Regions from separate parts of the Romboutsia sp. LXY-2 genome, predicted to be linked through region 1. Evidence: riboswitches for the same ligand, from Rfam matches in the RefSeq annotation. Region 1 holds a riboswitch; each other region holds the start of a gene.
What was found. A riboswitch is a leader RNA that binds a small molecule or an ion and turns the genes downstream of it on or off. The one in region 1 is predicted to bind S-adenosylmethionine.

Region 1 (3,215 bases):
TAGTTGCTCCAAAAGATTTTGCTGCTTCTATAAGCCCTTTATCTACTTCATTTAGTGCACTTTCGATTATTCTTGCTATAAAAGGTGCTGCCCCTATTGTTATTGGAACAAGTGCTGCAGTTTCTCCTATGCTAGTTCCTACTATTAATCTTGTCAGTGGTATTAGGGCTACAATAAGGATTATAAATGGAAAACTTCTTAGTGTGTTTACTATAAATCCTAAAGTTTTATTTATTGGTTCATTTGGTTTTAGTCCATCTGATGCAGTTACGACTAAGATTACTGCTATTATAAATCCTATTAGTGTTGCAAGTACTGTTGGTATTGCAGCCATATATATGGTTTCTAGTAGTGCGTCTAAAAGCATTTCATTTAAAAATGTACTTAAACTAGTCATTTATAATCTCCTCCCATCTAATATTTTGACTATTTAAATAAGCCATTGCCTTACTCTTATGTTCTTTCTTAATATTTATTATTAATGATCCAAGTATATCGTCTTTGAATTTCTCTAACTTACCAAACACTATAGAAAAATCTATATCTAAACTTCTAGCCATATTAGTAATTATTGTGTCATTAGATATATCTTTAGGGAAAAGTATTTTTATGTTTACCCCCTTAGGTAATACTATATTTTCTTCTCCTAGTAAAGTTTGAAGGGCTTTAGTATTTTGTAAGAAGATTTCCTCTGTATCTCCTATTTCTAAAACTTCTCCACCTTCCATAATAGCTACTCTAGTACATATTTGCTTAATTACTTCCATTTGATGTGTAACCATTATTATAGTTATTCCAAGTTTTTTATTTATATCTTCAAGTAGTGATAATATTGATTTTGTTGTGTTTGGATCTAGTGCTGATGTAGCCTCATCACATAGAAGTACTTTTGGATTTAGTGCCAATGCTCTCGCTATTGCAACTCTTTGTTTTTGACCTCCACTTAAATTTCTTGGTTTTACATCTTTCTTATCACTTAATCCTACTAGGTCGAGAAGTTCTGTTACTCTTTTCTTTATATCTGATTTTGAGAATTTAAAACATTCTAGTGGTAATGCAATATTTTCATATACTGTTTTTCTTTCTAATAATGAGAAATGTTGAAATATCATTCCTAAATCTTTTCTTAATTCCCTTAGCTCCCCTTCATTAAGCTTCTTTACTTCTTTATTGTTAACGAGTATACTACCTTCTTTATAATCTTCTAGTCCATTTATACATCTAAGTATTGTTGATTTTCCTGCTCCACTATGACCTATTATTCCAAATATTTCTCCTTTATTTATATCAATACTTACGTCTTTAAGTACTTGAGTCTCACCATAATACTTACCTACATTTTTAATATTTATCATGTCATTTCCCCCTCATATATTTTGTAAGTAAAATCTCCCTTTTCTTAAAATAAATAAAAGCCTAAGTATAAACTTAGGCTTAATTAGCAATTTATACTCATCTACCAACTGATAACAGTTGCAGGATTTAGCACCATTGTATATTTACATATACTGGTTGCCGGGTTTCACAGGGCCAGTCCCTCCACCTCTCTCGATAAGAGATATTTAATTTTATATATTTTCTTTGTTTTCTGATATGTTTAAATATTATATCAATTAGTTTTTAATGTCAATCATAAATATTTATTTTTATATAAAAAATAATATTTAGTGTAAAATTTTCAATCAGAATCATTAAAATTGATTACAGTATTTGAAATTTATAATCATTAAAAATTATAATTTACTATTTTTTATTAATTCCAAAGAATTCATTCATGTCCTTTATCATTGAATTAAAAGAGTTAGAAACTGAATTTTTAACTGTTGTTGCTTCATTAACAACAGTAGAGAATTCTTCTTTAGTTTTAGTATAACTTTCAGCAGGAATAGCTTCTAATTGCTTCATTTTAGTGTCTATCTCAGCAACTAATTTTTCTCCTTCTGCTATTAAATCATCATTCATTTTCTTAACTTCGCTATCAGAAATGTTGTCTTGTTTTTTCATATTATCAACAAATCCTTGTATTTTATCTCTACTTTCTTTATAAGCTGTTTTAACATCTGTTAAATATGCTTCATTACCTGGATATTCTTTATTTTCATATACTTTTGTTATATCTGCTGGATTTGAATATATAGCGTATTGATCTAATCCAGCTATGTAGTCTTTATATCCTGTAGCATAATAGCTAGAATAATCTTCTGTAGTTGCTGTGTTTTTTTCTGGTGTTGCTACTGTTGATTTTTTTGTACATCCTACAGCACTAAAAGTTAATGCTAATGCTAAACCTACTGTAATTATTTTTTTCTTGTTCATTTTCTTCCTCCTAATAATTTTTTATAAGTAAACTCAATAAACCTATCAAATCAATTATTGAGTAACTATTACTATTTTTCCCTTAAAGATTCTCTTCTAGTCTTAAATTTAATAATTTTTCAGTTTCTTCAATTTTATCTTCAAAGTTATTTTTCTCTAGGTCGTCTCTATCTATTAGTTCATCTAAATATAAAATAAATTCATTATTAGTTTTATATAAGACATCCTTATCTATTTGATCTAAAGCTGTTATTTGCATTTCTAAATCATTTACATATATTTTGCATTCTTTTACTAAACTATCGTTAATTTCTTTTAATTTTGCATCATTCAGGTATAAGTTTCCCATAGTTTGCTCAAATGATTTTAGGTTACTTTTGTTATCTTCTAAATAGGTTTTGTACTCATTGAAAAATTCTATATTATCAATTTCACCTCTATGAGTTAATATTTCTTTTAAATCATCGTACTTATCAAAATCTAGCGGCTTTATATATTTTTCATAATTTTTTGTTAGGAAGTTTCTGTATTCATCTTCACTAGACACTGTATTCTCAGTTTTATCTTGCACATCTTGTGATGTATTTTGATTTTTATCTGATGTATTTTCTTTATTATTATTTGTATCTGGTTGAATATTAGTATTATTTTGTGTACAACCTATGATTGTGACACTAAATATTATAGTTAATGTAATTATTAACCCTTTAATTCTATTCATATTTGTCATCCTCTCTAATATATAGGTCATATTTTAATTAATAATTTAAATTTTTTATTTACTCTAGATTATTATTCCAAAAAATAATATTTTTATTTATTCAAAATAATTTTTTTAAACCTAGTAATAAATGTAAATAGTAACTTATTATTGATAATTATTATCAATTAAGTTATAA
Region 2 (3,215 bases), on a different contig from region 1:
ATCTTCTGCTAGTTTATATGGGTTTTTACTTATTACATCTATAGCTTTATTTTTATATTTTTTATATATTTTCAAACAATAATTAGGAGTTATACCATATGGTGATAGCTCAATAATTATATTCCTAAGTTCCCTATTTTCTTCATAGCTCTTAACAATTTGCTTTACTTTCTTATTTCCTATACCTTCAACTTCTTCTAGTCTTTCTGGCTGATTTTGTATTATGTCTAGGGTATTTACTCCAAACTTATCTACTATCCTCTTTGCCATTTTCTCGCCTATTCCATGTATCATTCCAGATGATAAATAAACATAAATTCCTTCTAATGAAGTTGGCGTTACTGGCATGAATTTATTAACTTCAAACTGCGTCCCATAAACTTTATGGTTTATCCATTTACCTTCTACCTCTATACTTTCTCCTACTGATAATGTTGGCATACATCCTACAATGACAACTTCATCCTTAGAATTTGCTAAATGAGCTATAGTATATCCGTTATCTTCATTTTTAAATACTATATCACTTATCATTCCTTCAATTCTTTCCATATATATTCTCCTACAAACAAATAATGCTTCTATATTATTACTCTTAATTTGTAATTATTATACATTTTATAAGCAATAAAATAAAGAGGCTGAAAAAATTCAGCCTCTTAAAAAATTATTGTCCTAGTGCTTCTTTTTTTAATGTTTCTGCTTTATCAGTTCTTTCCCATGGTAAGTCTATATCAGTTCTTCCAAAGTGTCCGTAAGCAGCAACATTTTTGTACATAGGCTTTCTTAAGTCTAAGTCTCTTATTATTGCACCTGGTCTTAAATCAAAGTTTTTATTTACTAATTCTACTAATAATTCTTCTGAAACCTTTCCTGTTCCAAAAGTATCTATAAATATAGATAATGGCTTAGCTACACCTATTGCGTAAGCTAATTCTATTTCACACTTATCTGCAAGTCCTGCAGCAACTATGTTTTTCGCTACATATCTTGCAGCGTAAGCTGCTGATCTATCAACCTTTGTTGGATCTTTTCCTGAGAATGCTCCTCCACCATGTCTAGAGTATCCTCCGTAAGTATCTATTATTATTTTTCTTCCAGTAAGACCTGTATCTCCTTGTGGTCCACCTACAACGAATCTTCCTGTTGGGTTGATGTATATTATAGTTTCTTCATCAAGTAATTCGCAAGGTATAACAGCTTTTATTACATGCTCTATTAAGTCTCTTCTTATTGTTTCATTATCAACTTCTTCTCCGTGTTGAGTTGATATAAGTATTGTATGAACTCTAACTACTTTGTTTCCATCGTATTCAACTGTAACTTGAGTCTTTCCATCTGGTCTTAAGTATTCTAGCGTTCCATTCTTTCTAACTTCTGTTAATCTTCTTGCTAATTTATGAGCTAAAGATATTGGAAGAGGCATTAATTCCGGAGTTTCATTACATGCGAATCCGAACATTATACCTTGGTCTCCAGCTCCTACTTTTTCTATTTCATCTTCTGTTTGTTCACCGCTTCTATTTTCTAAAGCTTCGTCAACTCCCATTGCTATATCTCCAGATTGCTCATCTATAGAAGTTATTACTGCACATGTGTCACAGTCAAATCCATACTTCGCTCTATCATATCCTATCTCTCTTACAGTTTCTCTAACTAACTTTGGTATATCTACATAAGTATTAGTACTTATTTCACCTGCTACAAGTACTAATCCTGTAGTAACTGTAGTCTCGCAAGCAACTCTTGCTGATGGATCGTTTGTTAATAATGCATCTAATATTGCATCTGATATTTGGTCACATATTTTATCTGGATGACCTTCTGTAACTGATTCTGACGTAAATAAATGTCTTGCCATAATATTTTCCTCCTAAATATATAAATAATTTAATAATCTATATTTTACCTTATGTTAAGAGTACTTAATTTTCTTATACAAATAAAAAAACCTCTTCTACTTTAAGAAGAGGTTAATTAGCATAGTATATTTATATTAATTAACTAACCTCATCTCTCAAGATTTTCATCTTGTAGGATTTAGCACCTTTTCCCAAATATGGGTGGTTGCTGGGCTTCACAGGGCCTGTCCCTCCGCCACTCTTGATAAGGTAATCAAGATTTATATTCTATTTTGTTTATCACTAAAATCTATGTTACTATTTTTTTATTTACATGTCAATACCTATTTATTTTTCTTATTTCTTATTACATATATACCTCAAATCATTCAATACTTTAAGTTCTATAAAGAGTATACCCTACATAAATATAAATATAATTCTCAGTTTTACAGTAAGGCTTTATTGATTTTTTATGTATATATTTAAATTTAATAGTCATTTTTACTAAGCATAAATATTAATTATCATAAAAATTAAAATCTAAGTACAGGTATTATTTTAACGCATATTAAATATGGTTCTTTTTTATACTGTGATTTCATATATTTTCTTGAAGGGGGTGTTCCTATGTATTTAGCCAAGATAAATTATAAAAAAGAAAATGTGGTTCAAGCGTTAAGCTTGACACTTAAAGATATAATCGATGAAAATACTGTAGTTGTTTGTATAGGAACAGATCGAGCTATAGGTGATGCTCTAGGACCTTTAGTTGGGACCATGTTAAAAAATAGTGATTTTAAATATCCTGTTTACGGTACACTAGATAACCCTATTCATGCTTTAAATATATATGAATCTATAGACTATATTAAAGACACTCATACTAATGGTAACTTCTTGGCTATAGATGCCTGTTTAGGATCAAAAAATAATATAGGCAATATACAAATAAGAAAAGGCCCTATTCTGCCTGGAAAAGGTGTGGGCAAGAAACTCCCTCAAATAGGTAACTATTCAATTGTAGGCATAGTAGATAAGATTGATGAAAATAATAAATTTTCATTTAATAATGTAAGACTTAGTTTCATTCTAGAATTAGCAGAAACTATAGCCTTATCTTTACTGCTTGCTACTTAAGATTCTAAATCAAAATACAATGTCAGACTATTTATTAACTTACTCTCCTTCATTATATAAAAAAAGTCCTATAAAAATAGGACTTTTTTTATATTATTTTCTTCTTCTTTTAAATGTTCCACCCGTTTCAAGTAGATCTAGAGAACCTAATGCACTTCCAGTTCCTTTTGCAACACAAGATAAAGGTTCATTAGCTAATAAAACCTTGATTCCTGTACTTTCTTCTATTCTCTT
Region 3 (3,215 bases), on a different contig from region 1:
TTACACTAAGTCAGATAATTTTGATTAAGGGAGTTAAGAAGACATCTTTTAAAGAAGGATTAAATTTAAAATTTGTTGATAAAAAAACAATAGGAATGGGGATAGGTCTAGGGATAGTTGCTGGAGCAATATTAATAGGAGCATTTTTATTATTTAAGAAGTTGATTAACCTGGATGTTATTTTTTTAGAATTAGAAGCTAAGTCAAAGATTACAGCTGCAAACTATCTTCTTGTAACTACTTATTTCAGCTTTGGAAATTCATTTTTAGAAGAATTCTTTTTTAGAGGTTTTATATTTTTAAATCTATATAAGATGGGATATAAAAGGTTTGCATATATTTTTTCAGCAGGATTATTTAGTTTATACCATATAGGTATTTTTAGAGGTTGGTTTAGAATTGAAATATTTTTATTATGCTTGGTAGGATTATTCGTTACAGGAATAATATTTAATTATGTGGATACTAAATCTGAAAATTTTTTGAATTCATGGGCGATCCATATTATAGCAGATGTATCCATAGTAATAATAGGTTATATGTACCTGTTTTAGAATTAAAAGGGGTGGATTAGATGAATAAATCTAACGTTTATAGAGATAACAAGAATTTAAACTATTCAAAATTTAACTCAAAGATGACTGAATTTGTAAATGAGAATAATATTATTAGTAGTACTGATTATTTAGTTATAACGTCAATTAAAGAAAGGGCAACATATATATACGAAAAAAATGATAATGATTGGGAAATGAAATACAAATGGAGTAGTACTGTTGGAAAACCATCTACTCCAACAATAACAGGTGTATTTGCAACTGGTGAGAAATATCCAGCAATAATTGATGGTAGTGCACTTGCAAAATATGCAACACATATTACAGATGAGTATTATTATCACTCAGTAATATATAATTCAACTGAAGAATATGTAACTGATGACCGATTAGGTGAAGCAATTAGTCATGGATGTATTAGATTAGCCACTAGTAACGCAAAATGGATGTTTGAGAATATACCAACCAATACAACCATAGTAATCAAATAATATAATTTAAATTAAAAAAAATAATTATTTAGGAAAATGTATTTTTATTATTGAAATTGAAATTATACTAAACTACAATAAATTAATAAAAATAAATAAAATTACGAAATCTTATTAAGAGAGGTGGAGGGATAGGCCCTATGAAGCCCAGCAACCAGTATTTATTACATGGTGCTAAATCCTACTTATGAATTTCTCATAAGAAAGATAAGAGAGTAAGCTAAAATAAAAAGCCCTCTTTTATCGATTGATAATGATGGCTTTTATTTATTTTATAAAATAAAATGGGGGAAAATTATGGGGGATAGAAGATTAAAATTTGATACACTACAAGTACATGGTGGCCAAAGCCCAGATCCAACTACAGGTTCAAGAGCACTTCCAATTTATCAGACAACATCATATGTTTTCAATAGTGTAGAACATGGAGCAAATTTATTTTCACTTAAAGAAGATGGCAATATTTATACAAGAATTATGAATCCTACTACGGATGTATTAGAAAAAAGACTAGCTTTATTAGAGGGTGGAGTAGGTGCAGTAGCAGTGGCATCAGGCTCAGCGGCTATTACTTATGCTATATTAAATATTCTACAAGCAGGAGATGAGATAGTATCATCAAGCACATTATATGGAGGAACATTTAACTTATTTTCTACAACTTTACCAAGGCTAGGTATAAATACTACTTTTGTAGATTCTGATAACCCTGAAAATTTTAGGAAAGCAATAAATGAAAATACTAAAGCACTATATATAGAAACAATAGGAAATCCTGTAATAAATGTTTCTGATATTGAATCAATATCAAAAATTGCTCATGAAAATAACATACCTTTAATAGTTGATAATACATTTGGAACACCATATGTTGTTAGGCCTTTTGAGTTTGGAGCAGACATAGTAATACATTCGGCAACAAAGTTTATCGGGGGTCATGGAACCTCTATAGGTGGAGTTGTAGTTGACTCCGGTAATTTTGATTGGGAAAAAAGCCAAAAGTTTAGTGTATTAACAGAGCCAGATCCAAGTTATCATGGTATAAGTTACACAAAAAATGTAGGAAGGGCGGCTTACATAACTAAATTGAGAGTTCAGCTCCTTAGAGACACAGGAGCTTGTATAAGTCCATTTAATTCTTTCTTACTAATTCAAGGGCTAGAGACACTATCTTTACGAGTTGACAGACACATATATAATACAAAAAAGATTGTAGAATATTTATGTAATCATCCAAGTGTTAGCTGGGTGAATTATCCCGGATTAGAGGGAAACAAATATTATGAATTAAGCAAAAAATATTGCCCCAAGGGTCCAGGTTCAATTTTTACATTTGGAATTAAAGGAGGAATTGAAGCTGGGAAGATATTTATAGAGTCACTAAAGATTTTCTCACATCTTGCAAATGTGGCAGACGCAAAGTCTTTAGTTATACATCCAGCAAGTACAACGCATGCGCAGTTAAATGAAGAAGAACAACAATTAGCAGGAGTGAGTCCTGATATGATTAGAGTTTCTGTAGGTATAGAAGATTTAGATGACTTAATATATGATTTAGAACAGGCATTAAATGAGGCTAGTAAAGCTCTTTTATAAATAGACAATATAACTTGTTGATAATTATAAATACAACAAAAGGAAACTGAGAGAGATAAATTTCTCAGTTTCTTTTTATTGTGAAAAAATTTTAGTGTATTATATAATTTATATATTTAGTTAAAAAGGCAGTAATACGGTGGTTTTAAGGGATTATTTACCATAAATTATAAATGAAATATATGGCTTAATAATAGCTAAGAGTGTGGATATAGTTACTTTTGTGTAGTTATTAACAAACAAGTATAGTATAATAAAAATGAAATAATAGTAAAAAATGCAATTTAAGGGGGAATTATGTCTAATCTTATTAAGACGCTAGTTTCAATAATATTTTCATTAAGTATTGTATTAACATATACAAATATTTCTTATGCTCAACACAGTACTAATTTTAATAATATTACTATCAATGATGGTTTATCTCAATCTACTATTCAAGCTATTTACCAGGATAGCAAAGGATATATATGGTTGGGATCTAATGATGGTTTAAATAGATATAATGGGAGTAAAATAAAAATATTTAAGAGCGATGAAGAAAATAATAAAATATCAGATAATTATATTC
Region 4 (3,215 bases), on a different contig from region 1:
CTAGAACCCATAGATTGAGCTGCTTCAATAACACCACTATCAATATCTAATAATACTGACTCTATTTGCCTCGCTACAAAAGGTGTTGCTCCAAATACTAGCGGAACTAATGCTCCTTTTGTACCTATTGTAGTTCCAACTATAAACTTTGTAACAGGCATTATTGCTGCTAACAAAATAATAAATGGAATAGATCTGAAAGTATTTATTATCTTTCCTATAATATTGTTTATAAGTTTATTTTCTAAGATACCATTCTCCCTACTTACAACAAGTGAAATTCCTATAAAAAATCCAATTATAGTTGATATTACACCTGAAATACAAACCATATATATTGTCTCAAATAATGCTTCTATCATTTCTTGATGTAGATTAACTACATTGGGAACTATACTCATTAATAAATCTTCCATTTTTTAAAACCTCCATTTCTATATTGTTCTCTTTAAGATATTTAGATGCCCCTATTAGATTTTCTTTATTACCGCTTAATTTAACTACTAGGTATCCAACCGGCGTATTTTTAACTATTTCAATATTTCCAAACAGTATACTTGCATCTACTTTATAGTTTTTAGTTAGCTTAGACATAAACGCCTGACCTGTGTTTTGCCCTACAAATACTATTTTTGCCAGAACCTCATCTTTTTTAATATCATTTATGAAATAGTCATTTTCCAATAAGTCATATACTCTATTATCTTGAAATACTGTTGCTATAAAGTCCTTCGTTACCTTTTGCCTAGGTTTAGTAACAATCTGAATTAAATCACCATGCTCTACAATTCTCCCATTTTCCATAACAACTACATTATCACAAATCTCTTTTACCACACTCATATCATGAGTAATTATTACTATAGTTAATCCTAGTCTTTTATTGATATCCTTAAGCAAATTGAGTATGGATTGACTAGTCTGTGGGTCAAGTGCTGATGTAGCTTCATCACAAAGTAAAACTTTTGGATTATTCGCTAATGCCCTAGCTATTGCCACTCTTTGTTTCTGTCCTCCACTTAATTGATTAGGATAACTACTTACTTTATCACTTAAACCAACTAAATCTAAAAGCTCCTTAACTCTTTTTTCAATTTCTAATTTACTTAATCCACTTCCCTTTAATGGATAGGCTATGTTTTTAAATACAGTTTTTGATTTCATTAAATTGAAATGCTGAAATATCATTCCTATATTTTTTCTAGCTTCTCTTAATTTTTTTGGTGATAATAATGTTAGTTCTTGGTTATCAACAAAAACCTCACCCTCTGTAGGTACTTCTAATAAGTTTATACAACGTACTAATGTACTTTTACCTGCTCCACTAAATCCAATTATCCCACAAATCTCCCCTTCTATTATTTCTAGATTCACTTTTTTTAATGCATCTACTAGGTTATTGCTAGTTGTATAAGTTTTGCTTATATTTCTAAGTGAAATCATTTTAAATCCCCTTTCTCGAAAAAAAAAATCTTCTCCTCATAATGAGAAGAAGATTTTAACGTTTATATTAATATACTTCTCCTCATCTTTCAGGATTATTAATCCTGTTGGATTTAGCACCACACTAAAAATTAGTAGGTTGCTGAGACGTCATAGGGCCATTCCCTCGATCTCTCTTGATAAGGTTTCCGATTTAATTTTCTAAATTTTCTATAAAACAATTATATTCGTAGCTTTTTTAAAAGTCAATAACTATTTCATTTTTTTACCATATATTTTATATTAAGACTACCAATTATTGGAATAAAATAGATATTAATTTTATATCAATGCCCTTCATAAGTTTCATCAGTGTATATATTTTATAAAAATCATATACACTGATGGAATTTCTAATTTATATATATTTCAAACTTTATTTCATACTTATATTTATATTTCAAATTAAAATACTCTATATTTTTCTATCACATCTTCATTTAGTTTTATACCTAACCCCGGAGAGTTAGGTACTTCTACGTATCCATCTTTAAATTCGATTAGATTTTCAACTAAGTCTGTAAATAGAGGGCTAGTACTCTTTGAATATTCCATCATATCAGTATTTTCATTAGCCGCTAAAAAATGTACACTTGCAGCTAATAATATACCTGTACTAAATCCATGTGGTATTAGTTTAGTTCCATATGATTCTGCTAAATCATATATTTTTCTCATTTCACTTATCCCACCACATCTAGTTATATCTGGTTGAACTATACTTGGTTGGGCATATTCTAAGAAGTTTTTAAACTCATGCCTTGTAGTTAATGATTCTCCTCCAGCAATTTTTGCAGTTACAGCGGCCCCTAATTTTTCATACCCTCTTAAATCATCAGCCAGTACTGGTTCTTCTATCCAATTCAAATTAAATTCTTCTAATTTTTTACACATAGATAATGAGTGCCCATATGTTCTCCACTTTGATGCAAGGTCTATTTGCAGTTCAAAATCATCGCCTAATTCTTCCCTTACTACTTTTACTATTTCATAATCAGTATTAGGATCATCTCCAAATACGCCTCCACCAAACTTTATACTAGTAAATCCTTCTTCTCTTAGCTTTGCAACAATCTTTTTATTTTCTTTAGGTATATCATGAGGTATAAATGTTCCGTAACACTTTATTTTTTCTCTATATTTACCACCTAATAACATGTATACAGGTACTCCATAGTATTGTCCTGCTATATCCCATAACGCTATATCTATAGCACTCATAGCATGTATTCCTGCTCCACGTCTTCCAACATAGTTTGATGCCCAGTACATTTTGTCCCATAGTCTTTGTATTTCTAAAGGATTTTCTCCTATTAATAAATCTTTCAAGCCATAGCAATATAGATTTGAATTCGGTGTTTCTATTAATGATTTTATTACTAATGGAGAGCTATCTGACTCTCCTACTCCTACTATACCTTTGTTAGTATGAACTCTTACTATTACAGCATCTTCTCCCCATTCACACTCTTCATTTAATCCTGGTACTCTTAAACATATTACTTCAACATCAGTTATTTTGATATCCATTTCATATACCTCTTGTTTCTTATTAGTGTTGTTTATCTTAAACCACTGTATCCATATATTATAGGATACAGCAGTTTTATTTTGCATTATTATACAGCTTTTCTTTCTGCTTCTTCTTCTATAGTAATTCTAGACATTTTTCCATAATCTTCACCTAACCACTTAAATAGCTTAAGTATCATAAGTAATAAAACTACTACTAG

Region 2: it holds a riboswitch for S-adenosylmethionine, as region 1 does, so the genes downstream of both, metK (methionine adenosyltransferase) here and ACI48P_RS16375 (methionine ABC transporter ATP-binding protein) in region 1, are expected to answer to the same signal.
Region 3: it holds a riboswitch for S-adenosylmethionine, as region 1 does, so the genes downstream of both, ACI48P_RS05745 (O-acetylhomoserine aminocarboxypropyltransferase/cysteine synthase family protein) here and ACI48P_RS16375 (methionine ABC transporter ATP-binding protein) in region 1, are expected to answer to the same signal.
Region 4: it holds a riboswitch for S-adenosylmethionine, as region 1 does, so the genes downstream of both, ACI48P_RS15690 (methionine ABC transporter ATP-binding protein) here and ACI48P_RS16375 (methionine ABC transporter ATP-binding protein) in region 1, are expected to answer to the same signal.

The regions. Positions count from the first base shown of each region.
Region 1 is NZ_JBKFGI010000011.1:81,551-84,765, forward strand. It holds gene ACI48P_RS16370 (methionine ABC transporter permease) at 1-397, opposite strand, end outside; gene ACI48P_RS16375 (methionine ABC transporter ATP-binding protein) at 390-1,355, opposite strand; SAM riboswitch class I at 1,450-1,558, opposite strand; gene ACI48P_RS16380 (hypothetical protein) at 1,744-2,316, opposite strand; gene ACI48P_RS16385 (hypothetical protein) at 2,399-3,037, opposite strand.
Region 2 is NZ_JBKFGI010000015.1:104,267-107,481, forward strand. It holds gene recD2 (SF1B family DNA helicase RecD2) at 1-552, opposite strand, end outside; gene metK (methionine adenosyltransferase) at 668-1,861, opposite strand; SAM riboswitch class I at 2,008-2,113, opposite strand; gene yyaC (spore protease YyaC) at 2,472-2,981, shown strand; gene mreB (rod shape-determining protein MreB) at 3,075-3,215, opposite strand, start outside.
Region 3 is NZ_JBKFGI010000003.1:16,842-20,056, forward strand. It holds gene ACI48P_RS05735 (CPBP family intramembrane glutamic endopeptidase) at 1-554, shown strand, start outside; gene ACI48P_RS05740 (L,D-transpeptidase) at 575-1,048, shown strand; SAM riboswitch class I at 1,157-1,262, shown strand; gene ACI48P_RS05745 (O-acetylhomoserine aminocarboxypropyltransferase/cysteine synthase family protein) at 1,346-2,644, shown strand; gene ACI48P_RS05750 (two-component regulator propeller domain-containing protein) at 2,942-3,215, shown strand, end outside.
Region 4 is NZ_JBKFGI010000009.1:42,170-45,384, reverse strand. It holds gene ACI48P_RS15695 (methionine ABC transporter permease) at 1-416, opposite strand, end outside; gene ACI48P_RS15690 (methionine ABC transporter ATP-binding protein) at 376-1,443, opposite strand; SAM riboswitch class I at 1,523-1,629, opposite strand; gene ACI48P_RS15685 (mandelate racemase/muconate lactonizing enzyme family protein) at 1,888-3,012, opposite strand; gene ACI48P_RS15680 (BCCT family transporter) at 3,102-3,215, opposite strand, start outside.